Regions from separate parts of the Kitasatospora sp. NPDC059088 genome, predicted to be linked through region 3. Evidence: riboswitches for the same ligand, from Rfam matches in the RefSeq annotation. Region 3 holds a riboswitch; each other region holds the start of a gene.
The links. Region 3 has a riboswitch for cobalamin ahead of ACFWXO_RS19770 (ribonucleoside-diphosphate reductase subunit alpha). Riboswitches for the same ligand answer to the same signal wherever they lie in the genome.

Region 1 (5,697 bases), on a different contig from region 3:
CACCACCGAGGCCTATGCGGGCGCGACCGCCAAGCTGCTGCTCGCCGTCGAGGTCCGCGGCGGGGACCCGACGGCCTTCGGCGGCGTCGACCTGCCGGCCCGGCTGCGCTCGCTGCAGACCGCCGGAGGCCGCTTCTCCGACCGCTCCCAGTGGGGCGACTACAGCAACGCCTTCGGCCAGTCCCTCGCCCTGATCGCCCTGCACCGCACGCCCGGTGACGCCCCGGCGGCGGCCGTCGACTTCCTGGCGAACAGCCAGTGCGCGGACGGCGGCTTCCCGGTCTCCTTCGGCCAGGCCGCCTGCACCAGCGACCCCGACGCCACCGCGCTCGCCGTCCAGGCCCTCGCCGCCACCGGTCGCGCCGCCAAGGCGAACACGGGACTCGGCTGGCTCACCGCCCACCAGAACGGCGACGGCGGGTTCGCGGCCGCCGGGGCGACCGCCTCCAACGCCAACACCACCGGCCTGGCCACCCAGGCGCTGTTCTCCGGCGGGCGCCTGGCCGCCGGGTTCAAGGGCTGGAGCCGGCTGGTCAAGTTCCAGCAGGACTGCTCCGCCGACCAGGCGGTCCGCGGCGCCGTCGCCTACGACGCGAGCGGTTTCAACGCGGGCAACGGCGCCCGGGCCACGGCACAGGCCGTCCTCGGCCTCGCGGGCACCCCGCTGGCCACGCTGTCCGCCGCCGGTGCACGCCCCGGCGCCCCGACCCTCGCCTGCCCGGCCACGGACACGGCCAGGGACACGGCCACGCCCACGGCCGTGCGCTGAACGAGCCTGACTCCAGGAGGATTTCACCGATGACCGACACCTTCACCGCGGTCCGCCCGGCCCGCCGTGCCCGCCCGGCCCGCCGTACGCTCGGGTCGATCGCCGCTGCGGCGGCCCTCACGGCCGGCCTGCTCGGCGTCTCCGCCGTCCAGGCCCCGCAGGCGCGGGCGGACGCCTGCACCGGCACCACCGGGGTCACCGTCGTGGTCGACTTCACCGCCGTCGGCGGCGGCGTCCAGACCGGCTGTGCGCCCGGCGACCCGGCCAGCGGCCTGGCCGCGCTGACCGGGGCCGGTTTCTCGTACTCCTTCCACCCGCGCTTCCCGGGCTTCGTCTGCACGATCAACGCCCTGCCGACGACCTGCACCAACCCGACCGGCAGCGCCTACTGGTCGTACTGGCACGCCCAGCACGGCGGCCCCTGGTCGTACAGCAACCTGGGCGCGGGCAGCTACAACCCGGCACCCGGCGACGTCGAGGGCTGGTCCTTCGGCGCCGGTGCCCAGCCGGGCATCACCGCGCCCTGAACCGCGTCCTGAACCGCGTCCTGAACCGCGGACGCCGACCGGTGCCCGGCTCCTCTCCCGGGAGGGGCCGGGGCACCGGTGACCCCCCCACCGCTGCGCGTCAGCCCCGGTGCCGCACCCGGGTCCTCCCGCTCGGCCACCGCTGACGCCTCATTGACTCTGCTTCGGTCAACGTGGTCTGATGAACCGATTTTTTGCCCTCGGCATTCAGGGGAAGCCGGTCCAACTCCGGCGCTGACCCGCAACCGTGGACCCACCTGAGGGTGGGTGAGCCGGAATGCCTGGACCGGGGGTGTGTTCACACAGCACTTGCGTCGTCGCGGACTACGACGTGGTCTCGACGGTCCCGTGTTCCCCGTGGGCGGCCGTCGGCTGCGCCGTTTCTCCCGTGTCGACCGACCAGGGAGTCGTCGTGAGGGTCAGCAGCAGTCGTACACGTCACAGAAACCGGGACCTCGCCTCGCTGGTGGTCGCCGGTGCCGTCGCGGTCGCCGCCTGCGGTACGGTCCTGCTGGGGCACCCCGAGAGCGCGGCAGCCCGGCCGACGATCCCGGCCCTGACCGGTGCCGACCTCACCACCGCCCGGCACGACGCGGACGGCCCCACCGCCACACCGACCCCGCCTGCCGGGAGGAAGCCGGACGCCGCCAAGGGGAGTGCCTACCTCACCGACCCGTCCCGCCTGACGGACGGTCACTACTACGAGGGGTTCCCGGCCTTCGCCGACTTCGGCCTGACCATCGACGGGGCCTACGCCCTCGCCGCGACCGGTACGGACGACGCCGCGCTGCGCAGGATCGTCGACTTCCTGGACCAGCAGGGCAAGGACGCGAGCGCGCGCACCGTCAACGACTGGACCGCCATCGGCACCGAGTACGCCGGCGGCGGGTCCATCGGCAAGGAGGCGCTGCTCGCCGAGGCGGTCGGCCGCAACCCGCGGAACTTCGGCGGCCACGACCTGATCGCCGCCCTCGCCGCGATGGTGTGCACCAAGGCCGACGCGGGCACGGGCTGCGACGCCCCGGGCAACTACACCTACGCCACCTCGGTCTTCTCCCAGGCGCTCGCCGTCATGGCCCAGCTCCGGGCCGGAGAGTCGACCGGTGCCGCTCCCGCGATCGGCTACCTGAGGAGCCTCCAGCACCCGGACGGGTCCTGGCCGAGTCTGATTCCGGCCGCCGGTGACTCGGATGTGGACAGCACGGCCATGGCCGTCATGGCCCTCGCCCTCGTCCCCGGGGACGAGGCCGCCCAGGCGGTCGACAAGGGCCTCGGCTGGCTCGCCGCACGGCAGTTGCCCGACGGCGGCTTCCCCGGCGCGGCCGGCAACTCCACCAACTCGGCCGCGCTGGCCGTCCAGGGGATGACGCTGCGCAAGGCCGCCTACGGCGGACAGATCGCCAAGGCACTCGACTTCCTCGCCGGGCAGCAGAACGGTGACGGCGGGTTCAACGTCGCCTCCACCGGGCAGCGGGGGTCGGACGTCCGGGCGTCCACGCAGGTGCTCGGCGGCGCCACCGGCATCTCCTTCGGCACGCTGTCCCGCGACCTCGGCGGCTCGCCGACGCCGACCGGGACGCCGTCCACCACGCCGTCCGGCACGCCGACCCCGACGAGTACGGTCACCCCGACGGGTACTCCCTCCACCACTCCGTCCGGTACGCCCACCCCGACCGGCACCTCCACCCCGACGACCACGTCCACCGGGACCCCGACGGGTTCGCCCACCACGACCGGGCCCGGCCCGACCACCGGCGCGCCGTCGTCCGGTGGCGTCGACGCCCCGACGGATGGCGGTGCCGAGGCGGCCGGAGGCGTCCCGGTGCAGACCGGTTCGGATCACCTCGCGAGCACCGGAACCCAGGCACTGGCGCTGACGGCGGCCGCCGGTGCGCTGACCGCGCTCGGTGCCGCTGCCGTCATCGTCGCCCGTCGCCGCCGGACGGCCGCCCCGGGGCGTCACCGGTGAGCCGGGGACTCGGGCAGCGGCTCGCCCGGCTGTCCGGGGCGGCGGCACTGACCTCGGCGCTGGCATTCGGCGGCCTCGCCGTGGGCGTGGTCCCGGCTGCCGCTGCGCCGTTGCCGATGGAGCAGTGCACCCCGACCTCCGGGGTCGTCCTCGCCGTGGACCTGAGCAAGTGGGGCGGCCCGCTGCTGCGCTCCTGCGGCTCCACGCCCACCACCGGCTACACCCTGCTGAACCAAGGGGGTTGGAAGACCACCGGCACCGGCCACGACGGCCCGGCCTTCATCTGCCGGATCGGCTACAGCGGTTACCAGGGCGGCAAGCAGTTCCCGACCCCGGACCAGGAGAAGTGCGTCCTGACACCTCCGGCCACCGCGTACTGGTCGTACTGGCACGCCGATCCGGGCCAGAACGAGTGGTCCTACAGCCAGCTCGGGGCGATGCTCTACCAGCCGAAGCCCGGCAGCGTCGACCTGTGGATCTACGGCGGCACCAACGTGGAGGGCACCGAGGGGCGTCCGACCTTCTCGCCGGACAGCGTCCGGGCCCACAACCCCAGTTCCGGCGGGCAGCCGGCCGACCCGGGCCAGGGCACGACGGGCGGCTCCGGCGGAGCGGCGAGCGGTTCCGGTACGACGGGCGGATCGGGCACGACGGGCGGCAGCGGTACGACGCGTGGCGGCGGCTCCGGCTCGACCGGGGGTGCCCCGGCCCCGGCCGCACCCCGGCCCGGCGGAACCCGTCCGCCGGCGCCCGCCGCGACCCCGGGAACGGGTACCGCGGCCACTCCTGCGGACGGCATCACCCCGCCGGGAGCGCCCGATCCCACGCCGGTACCGGCCGAAGTCTCCACCGCCCCGCCGACCGAGACCCCGAGTGACGGGCCGACACCGCAGACGGCCGTGGCCGCGGCCGGGGCGACGTCCGCGCCCGCCGTGCCCGGCGGGGTGGTGGACGCCAACCCGGTGGCCGACGCCCCGCACGACTCCGGTTCGATGGTGCCCGCTGCGCTCGGGGCGGTCCTCGTCGTGGCGCTGGGCGTGGCCACGGTGGTGGCCGCACGCCGTCGCCGCCGACGGGCCGAGTGATCCGGTGAGCGCGCAAGACACCTGCGGCCTCGGCTCCCCGCAGCGCAGCCCCGGGCGGGGCGCCGGGGGCCGGCGCGCCCCGCGCAACCTCCACCCGCTGGCCTGGTGGGCCTGGGCGCTCGCCCTGGCGACCGCGGCCAGCCGCACCACCAACCCCTTGCTGCTCCTGCTCGTCCTCGCCGTGCTCGGCTACGTGGTCACCGCCCGCCGCAGCGAGGCCCCGTGGGCCCGCGGGTTCAGCTACTACCTGTGGCTGGCGCTGACGGTGGTGGCGATCCGGGTGGTCTTCCGATGCGTCTTCGCCACCGGTATCACCCCGCACGACCACCTGCTCTTCTCCCTGCCGCACATCCCCACCCCCGACTGGTACGCGGGGATCCGGATCGGCGGCCCGGTCTCGCTGGAGGCCACGCTCTCGGCGGCCTTCGACGGGCTGCGGCTGGCCTGTCTGATCTGCTGCATCGGCGCCGCGAACACCCTCGCCAACCCCAAGCGGTCCCTGCGCGTCCTGCCCGGGGCCCTGTACGAGCTCGGCGTCGCCGTGACGGTGGCGCTCAGCGTCGCGCCCCAGCTGGTGCAGAGCGTCCAACGGGTCGCCCGGGCACGGAGGTTGCGTGCGGGGGGGCGCAAGGGCGTCCGCGCCCTGCACAGCATCGTGGTGCCGGTCCTGGAGGACGCGCTGGAGCGTTCGCTGGGCCTCGCGGCCGCGATGGACTCGCGCGGCTACGGGCGTTCCGGCACCGCCTCGCGCCGCTCCCGCCGGCTCACCGGGGTGCTGATGCTGCTCGGCATGTGCGGCCTGTGCGCCGGGGTGTACGGACTGCTGGACGGGACGGCCCCGGCCGCGCTCGGCCTGCCCGCCTTCCTCGCGGGTGCCGTGCTCTGCGTGGCGGGTCTGCTGCTCGGCGGGCGCCGGGTGCGGCGCACCACCTACCGGCCGGACCGCTGGCGGGCCGCCGAGTGGGGCGTGGCCGGTTGCGGAGTGGCCGCCGCCGTGCTGCTGTCCGCCACCGTCGGCTACGACGCCACCGACCTCAACCCCTCCCTCTACCCGCTGACCTGGCCGACGCTGCCGCTCGTCCCGGTGCTCGCCCTGCTCCTGGCGGGCGCGGCCGGGATCGTCTCGCCGCCGCCCGGCCGCACGCCCGAACGGACCGCACCGGCCGCACCGAAGCCGCCCGTACGGACCCGCACCGACCGCACGACCTCCGAGGTGAGCACGTGATCCGATTCGACCGGGTCGGTGTGGTGTACGACGGCGAGACCACGCCCGTCCTGCGCGACGTCGACCTGCACATCCCGGAGGGCGAGCTCTGCCTGGTGGTCGGCCGTACCGGGGCGGGCAAG
Region 2 (5,697 bases), on a different contig from region 3:
GACTACTCCCCCACCGCCGCCGTCGTGAACCTCCTGCTGGGGGTGCCCGGCATCGTCCCGGTCTGGCTGCTCTACTACTTCGCCGCCAACTGGCCGCTCGCCGCGCTCGGTTGGACCAGCCGTGAGCCGACGGAGAACGACGGTGTCCTGCCGTGGCTGCTGCTGCCCGGCCCCCTGGTGCTCGGCTCCGCCGTCCTGTGGTGGTTCGCCAACCGCGCCCTGCGGCGCCGCACCGCCCCGCACGGCCGCCGCGCGGTGTACTGGCCGACCAGCGTCCTGCTGACCCTGGTGCCCACCTTCGTGCTCATCGTCGTCCTGTAGGAGAAAGAGAGTTGGAAAACGTGCAGACCACCGTCACCCGGCGCACCGTCACCCGACGGACCGCCGTCCGGGGCGCCGCCGTCCTCGGCGCGGCCGCGGCCACGGCCGCCCTGCTCCCGGGCACGGCCTCGGCCGCCCCGGGCACCACCCCGCCGCAGGCTCCCGGGCTCCCCGAACGGAAGCTCCCCACCAGCGCCAACGGCTGGACGATCGAGAAGGAGGCCAACCACGTCTCCACCGTCTGGACCCGCCAGGTCGCCGGCACCGGGCTCTCGGTCGACCTCCGGATCGGCGACGTCGAGGAGATCCTCGTCCACCTGATCCGGCGCTTCCACTACGAGGTGGAGGAACTCCCCGACGGCGACCTGCTCGGCTGGCAGGAGATCGGCGGGCTGCGGACGGCACTGCCGGAGTCGAACCTCGCCTCCGGCACCGCCGTCCGCATCCGCCCCGGCGCCTCGGCCAAGGGCGGCCTCTTCGCCCACCAGGAACTGGTGCTGCGCGACATCCTCGCCGACTGCCAGGGCGTGGTGCGCTGGGGCGGGGACGACGACGAGGTGGACGAGTCGCTGTTCTACCTCGCCCTCGGCCCGCAGGACCGCCGGGTGAACCGGCTCGCCGACCGCCTGCGCGGCTGGGCCGAACGCCCCGGCTCGGGCGCCGGCACCCCGGTGGACGTGGCCTCCCCGGACCGCCGCACCGAGGCGAGCACCTTGGCCCGCACCCAGCGCGCGGGCTGACCACCCCACGGGGGCGGGCCCGGCAGCCGTGCCGCGCCCGCCCCCGAACCCGTCCGATCGGCCCGCCTGATCAGCCCATCTGATCAACCCGCCCGATCAGCCCGCGAGTTCGGCCCGCAGGCGGCGGGCGGCGGCGACCAGGCTTTCCAGCGAGGCGCGGGTCTCGGGCCAGCCGCGGGTCTTGAGGCCGCAGTCGGGGTTGACCCAGAGCCGCTCGGCGGGGATCGCCGCCAGTCCGGCCCGCAGCAGCTCGACGGCCTCCTCGGTGCTCGGCACCCGCGGGGAGTGGATGTCCCAGACACCCGGGCCGACCTCGCGCGGGTACCCGGCGGAGGCCAGTTCCCCGGCGACCTCCATGTGCGAACGGGTCGCCTCCAGGGAGATCACGTCGGCGTCGAGTTCGTCGATCGCGGTCATGATCGCGCCGAACTCGGCGTAGCACATGTGGGTGTGCACCTGGGTGTCGGCGCGCACGCCCGAGGTGGCCAGCCGGAAGGCCTCGGTGGCCCAGTCCAGGTAGGCCGGGCGGCCGGCGGCGCGCAGCGGCAGGGTCTCGCGCAGGGCCGGTTCGTCGACCTGGACGACGGCGGCGCCCGCGGCCTCCAGGTCGGCGACCTCGTCGCGCAGGGCGAGGGCCACCTGCCGGGCGGTCTCGGCGAGCGGCTGGTCGTCGCGGACGAAGGACCAGGCGAGCATGGTGACCGGGCCGGTCAGCATGCCCTTGACCGGGCGGTCGGTCAGGTCCTGGGCGTAGCGGAACCAGTCGACGGTCATCGGCTGCGGGCGGGAGATGTCCCCGGCCAGGACCGGCGGCCGGACGTAGCGGGTGCCGTAGGACTGCACCCAGCCGTGCCGGGTGGCCAGGTAGCCGGTGAGCTGCTCGGCGAAGTACTGGACCATGTCGTTGCGCTCGGGCTCGCCGTGCACCAGGACGTCCAGGCCGGCCTTCTCCTGGTAGGCGACCACCTCGCGGACCTCCGCCTCCATCCGCTCCCGGTACGCGGCGGCGTCGATCCGCCCGGCGGTCAGGTCGGCCCGGGCGACGCGCAGTTCGGTGGTCTGCGGGAAGGAGCCGATGGTGGTGGTCGGCAGCAGCGGCAGTGCGAGCCGGGCCCGCTGGGCCGCGGCCCGTACGGGGTAGGGCTGGGCGCGCCGGGCGTCGCCCGGGGTGACGGCCGCGGTGCGGGCGCGCACGGCCGGGTCGCGGGTGATCGGCGAGCTGGCGCGGGAGGCCAGGTCGGCGCGGTTGGCGGCGAGTTCGGCGGTGATCGCGCCGGTGCCCTCGCGCAGGGCGCGGGCCAGCAGCGCGGTCTCGGTGGCCTTCTGCTTGGCGAAGGCGAGCCAGCGGGCGATCTGCGGGTCGATGTCGCGTTCGAGGGTGGCGTCGATCGGCACGTGCAGCAGCGAGCAGGAGGGCGCGACGTCGACCCGGTCGGCGAGCCCGAGCAGGGTGGCCAGGGTGGCCAGCGAGGCGCCCAGGTCGTTGATCCAGATGTTGCGGCCGTCGATCACCCCGGCGACCAGGCGCTTGCCGGGCAGCCCGCCGACGGCGGCGAGGTCCGCCAGGTTGGCGGCGGCCGGTCCGGTGAAGTCCAGCGCCAGGCCCTCCACCGGGGCCTTGGCCAGCACCGCCAGGGCGTCGCCGAGGCGGTCGAAGTAGCTCGCCACCAGCAGCTTGGGGCGCTCGGTCGGCGCGCCCAGCTCGCGGTAGGCCCGGGCGGCGGAGTTCAGCTCGGCCGGGGTCCGGTCCTGGACCAGCGCGGGCTCGTCCAGCTGCACCCACTCCGCACCGGCGGCCCGGAGCGCCGCGAGCAGTTCCGCGTAGACGGGCAGCAGCCGGTCCAGCAGGGTGATCGGCTGGAAGTCGGGGGCCACCCCCGGCGCCGGCTTGGCGAGCAGCAGGTAGCTGACCGGCCCGACCAGCACCGGACGGGCGCCGTGGCCGAGCGCGAGGGCCTCCCTGAGCTCGGCGACGGCCTTGGCCGGGTTCGCGGCGAAGGCGGTGTCCGGCCCCAACTCCGGGACGAGGTAGTGGTAGTTGGTGTCGAACCACTTGGTCATCTCCAGCGGAGCGACGTCCTGGTTGCCGCGCGCCATGGCGAAGTAGCCGTCCAGCGGGTCGGCGTCGACCGCCGCCCGGTGCCGCGGCGGGATCGCGCCGACCGCCACGGTGGTGTCCAGGACGTGGTCGTAGAGCGAGAAGTCGCCGGTCGGGACCTCCTCGATACCGGAGTCGGCGAGCTGCTGCCAGTTCCCCCGGCGCAGGTCGGCGGCGGTGGCCAGCAGCACCTCGGCGGTGACGGCGCCCTTCCAGTACCCCTCGATCGCCTTCTTCAACTCCCGGCCCCGCCCCTGGCGGGGGTAGCCGTGGGCGGTGGCGAGGGTCGCCGCGGCTGCGGACTTCGTGGTCAAGGGACTCTCCTTCGCGAGTCTGGTTCCTCAAGTGCCCGGCGACGGGGACGAGGACGCGAAGGGACGACGGACCGGACGGGCCCCCGCACACGGGTACGGCTCCGCCAGGTGTGGTCGCCGACCCGCCCTCGAGGTCACCGGATGGCCGGGCGCGAACGGTCGCACCCGGGCAGTGGCAGGTCTTCGGACTCGCGGGCCCGCCCGTCCTCCTCAAGGACCGGCACCTACTGGCCGTCGCTTCCCAGACCCGAACCGGGCCCAGTGCGTATGACGGCGGTCGTTCCCACTCACCGCTGCGGGGCAGTCCCGGACTGGCCAGTTGAAAGGCGTCACCGGGTTCCCTCTTACGACACCCCGCCTGGCGGACGGGGCGAACCAGCTGCACCCGCCACCCTACGGGCAGCCCGCCGCTTTCCGGCCGGAGAACCGCACAACCGTCCACATGATGAGACGGCGTCAGCCTCCGACGACCTCGGCCTGCGACCGGGGTCAGCCTCCGGCCGCTGCGACGGCCCGGGTCAGCCGACCGCCACCCCGACCAGGCAGGTGTCGTCGTCGGTGTCGGCACCGCTGTACTGCAACAGGTGGTCCAGGTGCCCCTCGAGGCCGTCCCCACCCTCGGCGGCCAGCCGGTGCGCCCGCTCGGCGAGGGTCGTCAGGTTGCTCAGCGACGCCTGGAGGGACTCGTCGCGGCGCTCGATCAGCCCGTCGGTGTACATCACCAGGGTGTCCCCGGGCCGGAGCACGATCTCCTCCTCCTGGTAGTCCGCCTGGTCGACGGCGCCGAGCAGGATCCCGCCGAGCTGCGGGAGGGTCCGCGCCCGGCCCTCGCGCAGCAGGACCGGTGGCGGGTGGCCAGCGCGGGCCCAGCGCAGCCGCCGGGTGGCGGGTTCGTAGAGCCCGCAGACGGCGGTGGCGGTCACGTTGTCCGTGAGGTGGTGGGTCACGCTGTTCAGCCAGTTGAGCAGTTGGCCCGGTCCGGCACCGGTGGCGGCCAGGCCGCGCAGGGCGTTGCGCAACGCGACCATGCCGGTGGCTGCCTCGATGCCGTGCCCGGCGACGTCGCCGACGCAGATCAGGACGTCGCCGGTGGGCAGCACGAGGGCGTCGTACCAGTCGCCGCCGACCAGGTGGTCCTTCTCGGCGGGGCGGTAGCGCACCGCCACGTGCAGGTCGTGAAGGTCCAGCGGCCCCCGGGCGGGCGGCATGATGGCGTGCTGGAGCTGGAGGGCGAGGCGGCTGCGCTCGGCGGCCTGCTGCTCGCTCTGGGCGAGCTGGTCGCGGGTGGCGGCCAGGGCGACCTCGGTCCAGTGCTGGGCGGAGATGTCCTGGTAGGCGCCGCGGACCACACGCAGTCCGCTGTCCGGGTCGTGCACCGGTTCCGCCACCACCCGGATGTGCCGGGTGACCCCGTCGGCGCGCTGGAGGCGGAAGGCGGTGGAGGCGGGCCGCCGGTGGTGCAGCAGCGTCCGCAGGAAGCGGCCGATGGTCTGCCGGTCGTCCGGGTGGGCGTGCTCGGCGAGCTGGTCGAGGGCGATCGGCCGGTCGGTCGGCGCGAGCCCGTGCAGCTCGAACAGGGTTTCGTTCCAGTCGATCCGACGGGTCGCCAGGTTCTCCTCGAAGCCGCCGATGCGGCCGAGGCGTTGGGCGTGCTGGAGCAGTCGGGCGACCCGCGGGGTACCGTCGTCGAGCCGCCAGACGACCACCAGGTGGGTGCCGTGCCGGCTGATGCCCACCTGGGCCCGGGCGGTCAGCGGCACCCCGTCGACCAGGGCGGCCAGCCGCATGTCCTGGGTACGGAAGGGCTCGCCGGTGGCGAAGACGTGCTCGACCATCTCGGCCAGACCGCCCGGTGCGGCCGCCAGCGGGTAGGCCTCCAGCAGTCGGCGACCCACGATGGCCACCGTCGGCCGGCCGGCGAAGTCCGCGAAGGACGGGTTGACGTGCCGGATCACGAACCGGGGCGGGAGTCCGTCGTGGTCCGGGGCGAGCCGCAGGACCAGGCAGGGGTCGAACAGTCCGTCGGCCAGCTGCCGCAGTTCGTCGAACTGGGCGTCCGCGGGATCGGTGGCGGAGAACTCCCGTCCGTCCCAGGACTCCAGGGTGGCGGCGGCCACCTCGGCGAGCGCCTCGAACTGCCGTTGCAGGGGCTGGGAGCGCTCGGGGAGTTCCTCGTTCCAGCAGAGCTCCAGCACGCCGATCAGCCGGCCGCCGACCCCGGCCG
Region 3 (5,697 bases):
TTCCACGCGTAGGCGTACATCGAGCTGAGCTTGCCGATGGTCGGCGCCGCCATGAAGAGGTTCAGCGACTGGCTCTGGTCCAGGTACGGCATGCGGGCCGCGGCCAGGTCGATCAGCGCGCGCTGCGGCAGCTCCCACGCGGTGCGGTACAGCGACCGGACCTGCTCCGGCAGCCAACCGAGCTCCTGGACGGAGCCGTTGGCGTCGCGCAGGGCGTCGCGGGTCTGCTGGTCCCAGACGCCGAGCTCCTTGAGCTCGCGCACCAGGTACGGGTTGACCTGGAGGAACTCGCCCGAGAGCGTCTCGCGCTTGAACAGGTTGGACACCTGCGGCTCGATGCACTCGTAGACGCCGGCGATGGAGGCGATGGTCGCGGTCGGGGCGATCGCGAGCAGCAGCGAGTTGCGCAGGCCGGTCTCGGCGATGCGGGCGCGCAGCGCCGTCCAGCGGTCGGTCCACTCCGGGGCGGCGCTCGGGAAGTGGTCGATGTGCAGCTCGCCGCGGGCGGCGCGGGTTTCGCCGTAGGCCTCGTGGCGGCCGAGCTGCTCGGCCAGGTCGGCGGAGCGCTCGTAGGCGGTGAGCATGATGCGCTCGGCGATCAGCGTGGACAGCCGGGCGGCCTCGGCGGAGTCGAAGTCGATCCGCAGCTTGAAGAAGACGTCCTGGAGGCCCATCACGCCGAGGCCGACTGGCCGCCAGCGGGAGTTGGAGGTGCCGGCCTCGGTGGTCGGGTAGAAGTTGATGTCCACCACGCGGTCGAGGAAGGTCACGGCGGTGCGGACGGTGGCGTCGAGGCGCTCCCAGTCCATGGCGCCGAGCAGGTCCTCGACGGACGCGCCCTCGGCCACGTGCGCGCCGAGGTTGACCGAGCCCAGGTTGCAGACGGCGGTCTCGGAGTCGTCCGTGACCTCCAGGATCTCGGTGCACAGGTTGGAGGAGTGCACCGTGCGGCCGGGCAGCGCGGTCTGGTTGGCGGCGCGGTTGGAGGCGTCCTTGAAGGTCATCCAGCCGTTGCCGGTCTGCGCGAGGGTGCGCATCATGCGGGCGTAGAGGGTCTGCGCCGGGATGGTGCGGACGGCCTTGCCGGCCAGCTCGGCCTTGAGGTAGGCCTCGTCGAAGTCGGCGCCCCACAGGTCGACCAGCTCGGGGACGTCGGCGGGGGAGAACAGCGACCAGTCGGCGTTGGCGTTCACGCGGCGCATGAACTCGTCCGGGATCCAGTGGGCCAGGTTGAGGTTGTGCGTGCGGCGCGCCTCCTCACCGGTGTTGTCGCGGAGCTCCAGGAACTCCTCGATGTCGGCGTGCCAGGTCTCCAGGTAGACGCAGGCCGCGCCCTTGCGGCGGCCGCCCTGGTTGACGGCGGCGACCGAGGAGTCGAGGGTGCGCAGGAACGGGACGATGCCGTTGGACTTGCCGTTGGTGCCGCGGATCAGGCTGCCGCGCGAGCGGATGCGCGAGTAGGACAGGCCGATGCCGCCGGCGTGCTTGGAGAGGCGGGCGATCTGCGCGTAGCGGTTGTAGATCGAGTCCAGGTTGTCCAGCGGCGAGTCCAGCAGGTAGCAGCTGGACATCTGCGGGTGCCGGGTGCCGGAGTTGAAGAGCGTCGGCGAGGAGGTCAGGTACTCCAGGCGGCTCATCAGGCCGTACAGCTCGGACACCTCGCGCACCGACTGCTCGGAGTCGCCGACCGCCAGGCCGCAGGCGACGCGGAGCAGGAAGTGCTGCGGGGTCTCGATCACCTTGCGGGTGATCGGGTGGCGCAGCAGGTAGCGGGACTGGACGGTGCGCAGGCCGAAGTACTCGAAGCGGTCGTCGCCCTTGGTGTCGACGAGCGCGTTCAGGGCGTCGGCGTGCTTGGCGACGAAGGCCGCGGTGGTGTCGCCGATCAGGCCCTCGGCGTGGCCGACGGCGATCGAGGCGGAGAAGGAGGTCGAGCCCTGGCTGTTCGCCTCGTCGACGATCTCCAGGGCGAGCAGGCGGGCGGCCAGCTTCGAGTACTGGGGGTCCTCGGCGATCATCGACGCGGCGGCGTCCACGGCCAGACCGCGCAGCTCGGCGAAGTCCGAGCCGGCGTGGCGGCCGCGCAGCGCGGCGGCGGCGACATGGCCGGGGTCGACCTCGGTGAGGTCGGCGCTGCGGTCGGTGAGCAGCCGCAGGAGAGCACCGCCGGGGTCGGAGACCGTCGGGTCGGTGAAGGCGGTACCGGAGCCCTGGGCGGGCAGGGTGACTGAGGCAGCGGTGGTCAAGGCGCTCTCTCCTGGCGGCGATCGTGCGGCGGTGATCGGGGTCACCCGGGCCGATCTGGGCAGGGGAGCACGGCGCGAACGCAAAAAGCGTCGCGCGAGGTGTCTCCCCGGCCCGCCCGCGAGGCCCGGAGGGGTGGTGCTGGTGCTTGGCGCGGCCTCTGCGGGAGGGCCGTGGCGCACGCTGTTCGGCAGGTACTCGGACTCGCGGTACGGCTGCTGGAGCCGCCCGCACACCGCTGCGGGGCAGTCCCGGATTCCCACCGGGTTCCCCTGCATCGACAGCAGAAGCGAGCATACATGTAGTGGTGTCTCCTCGATGCGACACCACATGTAGTACGGCGTGGTGTGTTGTCGCGATGACGGGTTGTGCCCGGGCCGGTGGCGGTTCGTGGACGTCCGAGGCCCGGAACCACGCTCCGGACGTGTCGCGGCCGCCCGCCGGACACCCCGGATCCGGGTGCCGGACACCCGGGCCCGGCGCGCCGGGCGTCCTGGTTTCGATACGGAACGGTCACCGGGCCGAGGGGCGGTGCGGGTGATGCCCTACGATCTGGGCGCATGAGCGACGGAACTGGTGTACCTGGGCACGGGCCGCAGGGGACGCCTCCCGCCGGGCCGGGGGGCGCACAGAATCAGCAGCCGGTGGGGCCGGGTCCGGTGCCGCCGCCGGGCGGTGGTTTCGGCCCGCCGCCGGCCTCGTACGGACCGGTGGCGCCGGCGGCGCAGCCGTTCTCCCAGCCCGTCCCGCCGGTGCCCCAGCCGGCGCCCCAGCCGGTTCAGCCGCCGGCTGCGCAGCCGCAGTGGCAGCAGGCCCCGCAGCAGGCGGTTCCCGTGCAGCAGCCGGGGCCCCCGCAGCAGCCGGCCGCGCCGCAGCAGCCGGTCCCGCCGCAGCGCGTCGAGCCGGACTGGGCGGCGCTGGCGGACCGCAACGAGGCCGACGGCAGGCGCAAGCGCCGGGTGAGGATCATCGGCGGCGCGGTGGCCGTCGTCCTGGTGGGTGGTCTGGCCGCGGGCGGAGTGCTGCTGTTCGGCAAGAAGGACGACCCGGCCAAGCCCGGTGGCGGTGCGGTCGCGTCCGCGTCCGTCTCGGGCAAGCCGACCCCCGGCCCGTCGAACGGCGGCCCGTCGACCCCAGGCCCGTCGAACGGCGGTGCGGCCGCGGGAGGGCAGCCGGACGACCCGTCGAAGCCGATCTGGGAGGTCGCCACCGACCCGGCGCCGCAGGACGCGGGGGCGCTGTTCTCCGCGCTGCAGGTGACGGTCAACGGCGTGTCCTGGAACCGGACCGTGGTCGCGCTGGACCAGCCCTGCTGGGACGGCAACTCCACCACCGGCGGGCTCGGCAAGGTCCTCGGCGACCAGGGCTGCCAGAAGGTGCTCCGGGCGACGTACGTCTCCGGCGACAGCGCGGTGACCGTCGGCGTCGCGGTCTTCGACCACAAGATCCAGGCCGAGACGGCGATGAAGAACTACGCCGGGCAGCTCAAGGGCCTGCCCGCGCCGGGCGGCCCGGCGTTCTGCGCCAACCCCGGCTGCACCGGCACGCACAGCAGCCTGGGCCGGTACGCCTACTTCACCGTCGAGGGCTCGGCGAAGGGCGGCAACGCCCCTGACGCCGCCGCGACCGCGGCGTCCGCCGGGTTCGCCGAGCACGTGAAGGGCCAGCTGCTCCAGCGGGCCAAGGCGGCGGGCTCGGCCACGCCGGGTTCGCAGGGCACTCCGGCGGCCGCCGCGACCGGCTGACCCGCGGTGACACCCCGGTCCCGGCGGACCCGTTCGCCGGGACCGGGGGAGTGTGGCAGGCTCTCGTCGGAGTCATTCGTACGCGTGTTCCGGTTGCGTCCGCGGGGGTCGGCGCCGGCGAGAAACCGGAGGAGCGGTCGTGGCCCTGCCCAGAGTCCTGCGCGGTAGGCCGGCCGTGCTGGCCGCGGCCGGCATCGTGGTCGCCGCCGGCAGTCTCGTGCTGCTGGACCGCGACGACCGGACCGACCCCGGGCAGCCCGTCCGGGTACCGGTGTCGGTCGGCGCCCCCGGCCGTACCCTGCCGCCGGACGTGGGCCGGGACCTGCTGGCCCGGGACCCGCAGGCCTCGCCGAACGCCCGTGCCGTCCAGCAGTTCCTCGCGGACCTGGAGGCCCAGGCCCGCACCGGGCACAGCGGCGGCACGGTGATCGGCCAGCACGTCGAGGCGCACAACGAGCGCAACAACCCCGAGTACGGCGACTACCGGGGCACCAAGCAGGTCGGTTACTACTACAAGAAGGCCGCCGACATCACCGGCCGCCTGCCCGGCTTCATGGAGACCGATCTCGGCCCCGGCTACGGCCAGAACGCCTGGGGCGTCGGCAACCCGCGCTCCTACTCGGCCGGCCGCTGGCCCACCTGTCGCACCGGCTGGCAGTACACCGACGACGCCGTCGACCTGATGACCGCCGTCTGGTCCGGCCACCCGCGCGCCGACGACGGCACCTACGACGGCTCCGGCGTCCAGCAGAACTGCGACGGCAGCACCACCGAACTCCCGGACAACGGCGGGGCCCCGGCCGGGATCGTCGGCATGTCCTTCCACGAGCCCTACCCCGGGTCCGCCGTCAAGTCCTTCGACCGGGTGCTCTGTTCGAACTCCCCGGCGGCCAAGGACCCGGGCTGGTTCGGCCGGGTCGTGGACGCCGGGGGCGACACCCCCGAGTACCGCGCACTCGTCACCGACCTGTCCTACCTGGCCGACCACCTGGAGTACCTGGCCGCCCACGACGTGCCGGTGCTGCTGCGCCCCTACCACGAGATGAACGTCCAGGACTGCGCCAGCCGGTTCTGGTGGGCGGGCCAGAAGCCGGCCGACTACCAGGCGCTGTGGCGGATCACCTACAAGTACCTGGTGGAGACCAGGGGCCTGCACAACCTGCTGTTCGTCTGGACACCGGTGTCCTGGGACGGCGCCCCGGGCGTGGACCCGTGGGACTACTACCCGGGCTCCCAGTACGTCGACGTGGTCGGGGTGGACGACTACAGCGGCAGCCCCGCGCACCCGATCGGCACCGGCGAGGTCTGGACCAAGCGCTACTACGACGGGCTCGCCGCCTACCACAAGCCGAGGATGCTCGCCGAGTCCTTCGCCGTGCCGGTCAACTCCCGCCAGCCGGACACCCTCGGCCGCACCCCCTGGACGATCTGGACGGTCTGGGGGCAGTCCCTCACCTCCGACAACCTGGCCCCGGACCAGCCGCGCAACTCCGGAGCGGACGTCAACGCCACCTACCACAGCCCGTTGGCGATCACCGGCGGCTCCGGACCGTCCGGCGGGAGCATCGACTGGGGCGGGCTGCACGTCCGCTGATCGGGCCCGGATCCGTTGAACGGGCGGAATTCCGGGTCCGTTGTGCCGTGTGGCATCCTGTGGCGGCGAAGCCCGAGGGCTCGGTGAACGGTCGGGAGAGGACCGAAGGGGCGG

Region 1: linked by a shared signal. The riboswitch ahead of ACFWXO_RS15790 (prenyltransferase/squalene oxidase repeat-containing protein) and the one ahead of ACFWXO_RS19770 (ribonucleoside-diphosphate reductase subunit alpha) in region 3 are both predicted to bind cobalamin.
Region 2: linked by a shared signal. The riboswitch ahead of metE (5-methyltetrahydropteroyltriglutamate--homocysteine S-methyltransferase) and the one ahead of ACFWXO_RS19770 (ribonucleoside-diphosphate reductase subunit alpha) in region 3 are both predicted to bind cobalamin.

Annotation. Positions count from the first base shown of each region.
Region 1 is NZ_JBHYGR010000029.1:34,163-39,859, forward strand. Features, by position in the region: gene ACFWXO_RS15780 (peptidase) at 1-769, shown strand, start outside; gene ACFWXO_RS15785 (flagellar hook-length control protein FliK) at 799-1,296, shown strand; cobalamin riboswitch at 1,456-1,600, shown strand; gene ACFWXO_RS15790 (prenyltransferase/squalene oxidase repeat-containing protein) at 1,709-3,265, shown strand; gene ACFWXO_RS15795 (hypothetical protein) at 3,262-4,350, shown strand; gene ACFWXO_RS15800 (CbiQ family ECF transporter T component) at 4,355-5,575, shown strand; gene ACFWXO_RS15805 (ABC transporter ATP-binding protein) at 5,572-5,697, shown strand, end outside.
Region 2 is NZ_JBHYGR010000133.1:13,159-18,855, forward strand. Features, by position in the region: gene ACFWXO_RS37435 (hypothetical protein) at 1-321, shown strand, start outside; gene ACFWXO_RS37440 (hypothetical protein) at 333-1,061, shown strand; gene metE (5-methyltetrahydropteroyltriglutamate--homocysteine S-methyltransferase) at 1,158-3,473, opposite strand; cobalamin riboswitch at 3,651-3,820, opposite strand; gene ACFWXO_RS37450 (SpoIIE family protein phosphatase) at 3,992-5,697, opposite strand, start outside.
Region 3 is NZ_JBHYGR010000040.1:45,245-50,941, reverse strand. Features, by position in the region: gene ACFWXO_RS19770 (ribonucleoside-diphosphate reductase subunit alpha) at 1-2,222, opposite strand, end outside; cobalamin riboswitch at 2,416-2,548, opposite strand; gene ACFWXO_RS19765 (hypothetical protein) at 3,078-3,989, shown strand; gene ACFWXO_RS19760 (glycoside hydrolase family 26 protein) at 4,129-5,583, shown strand.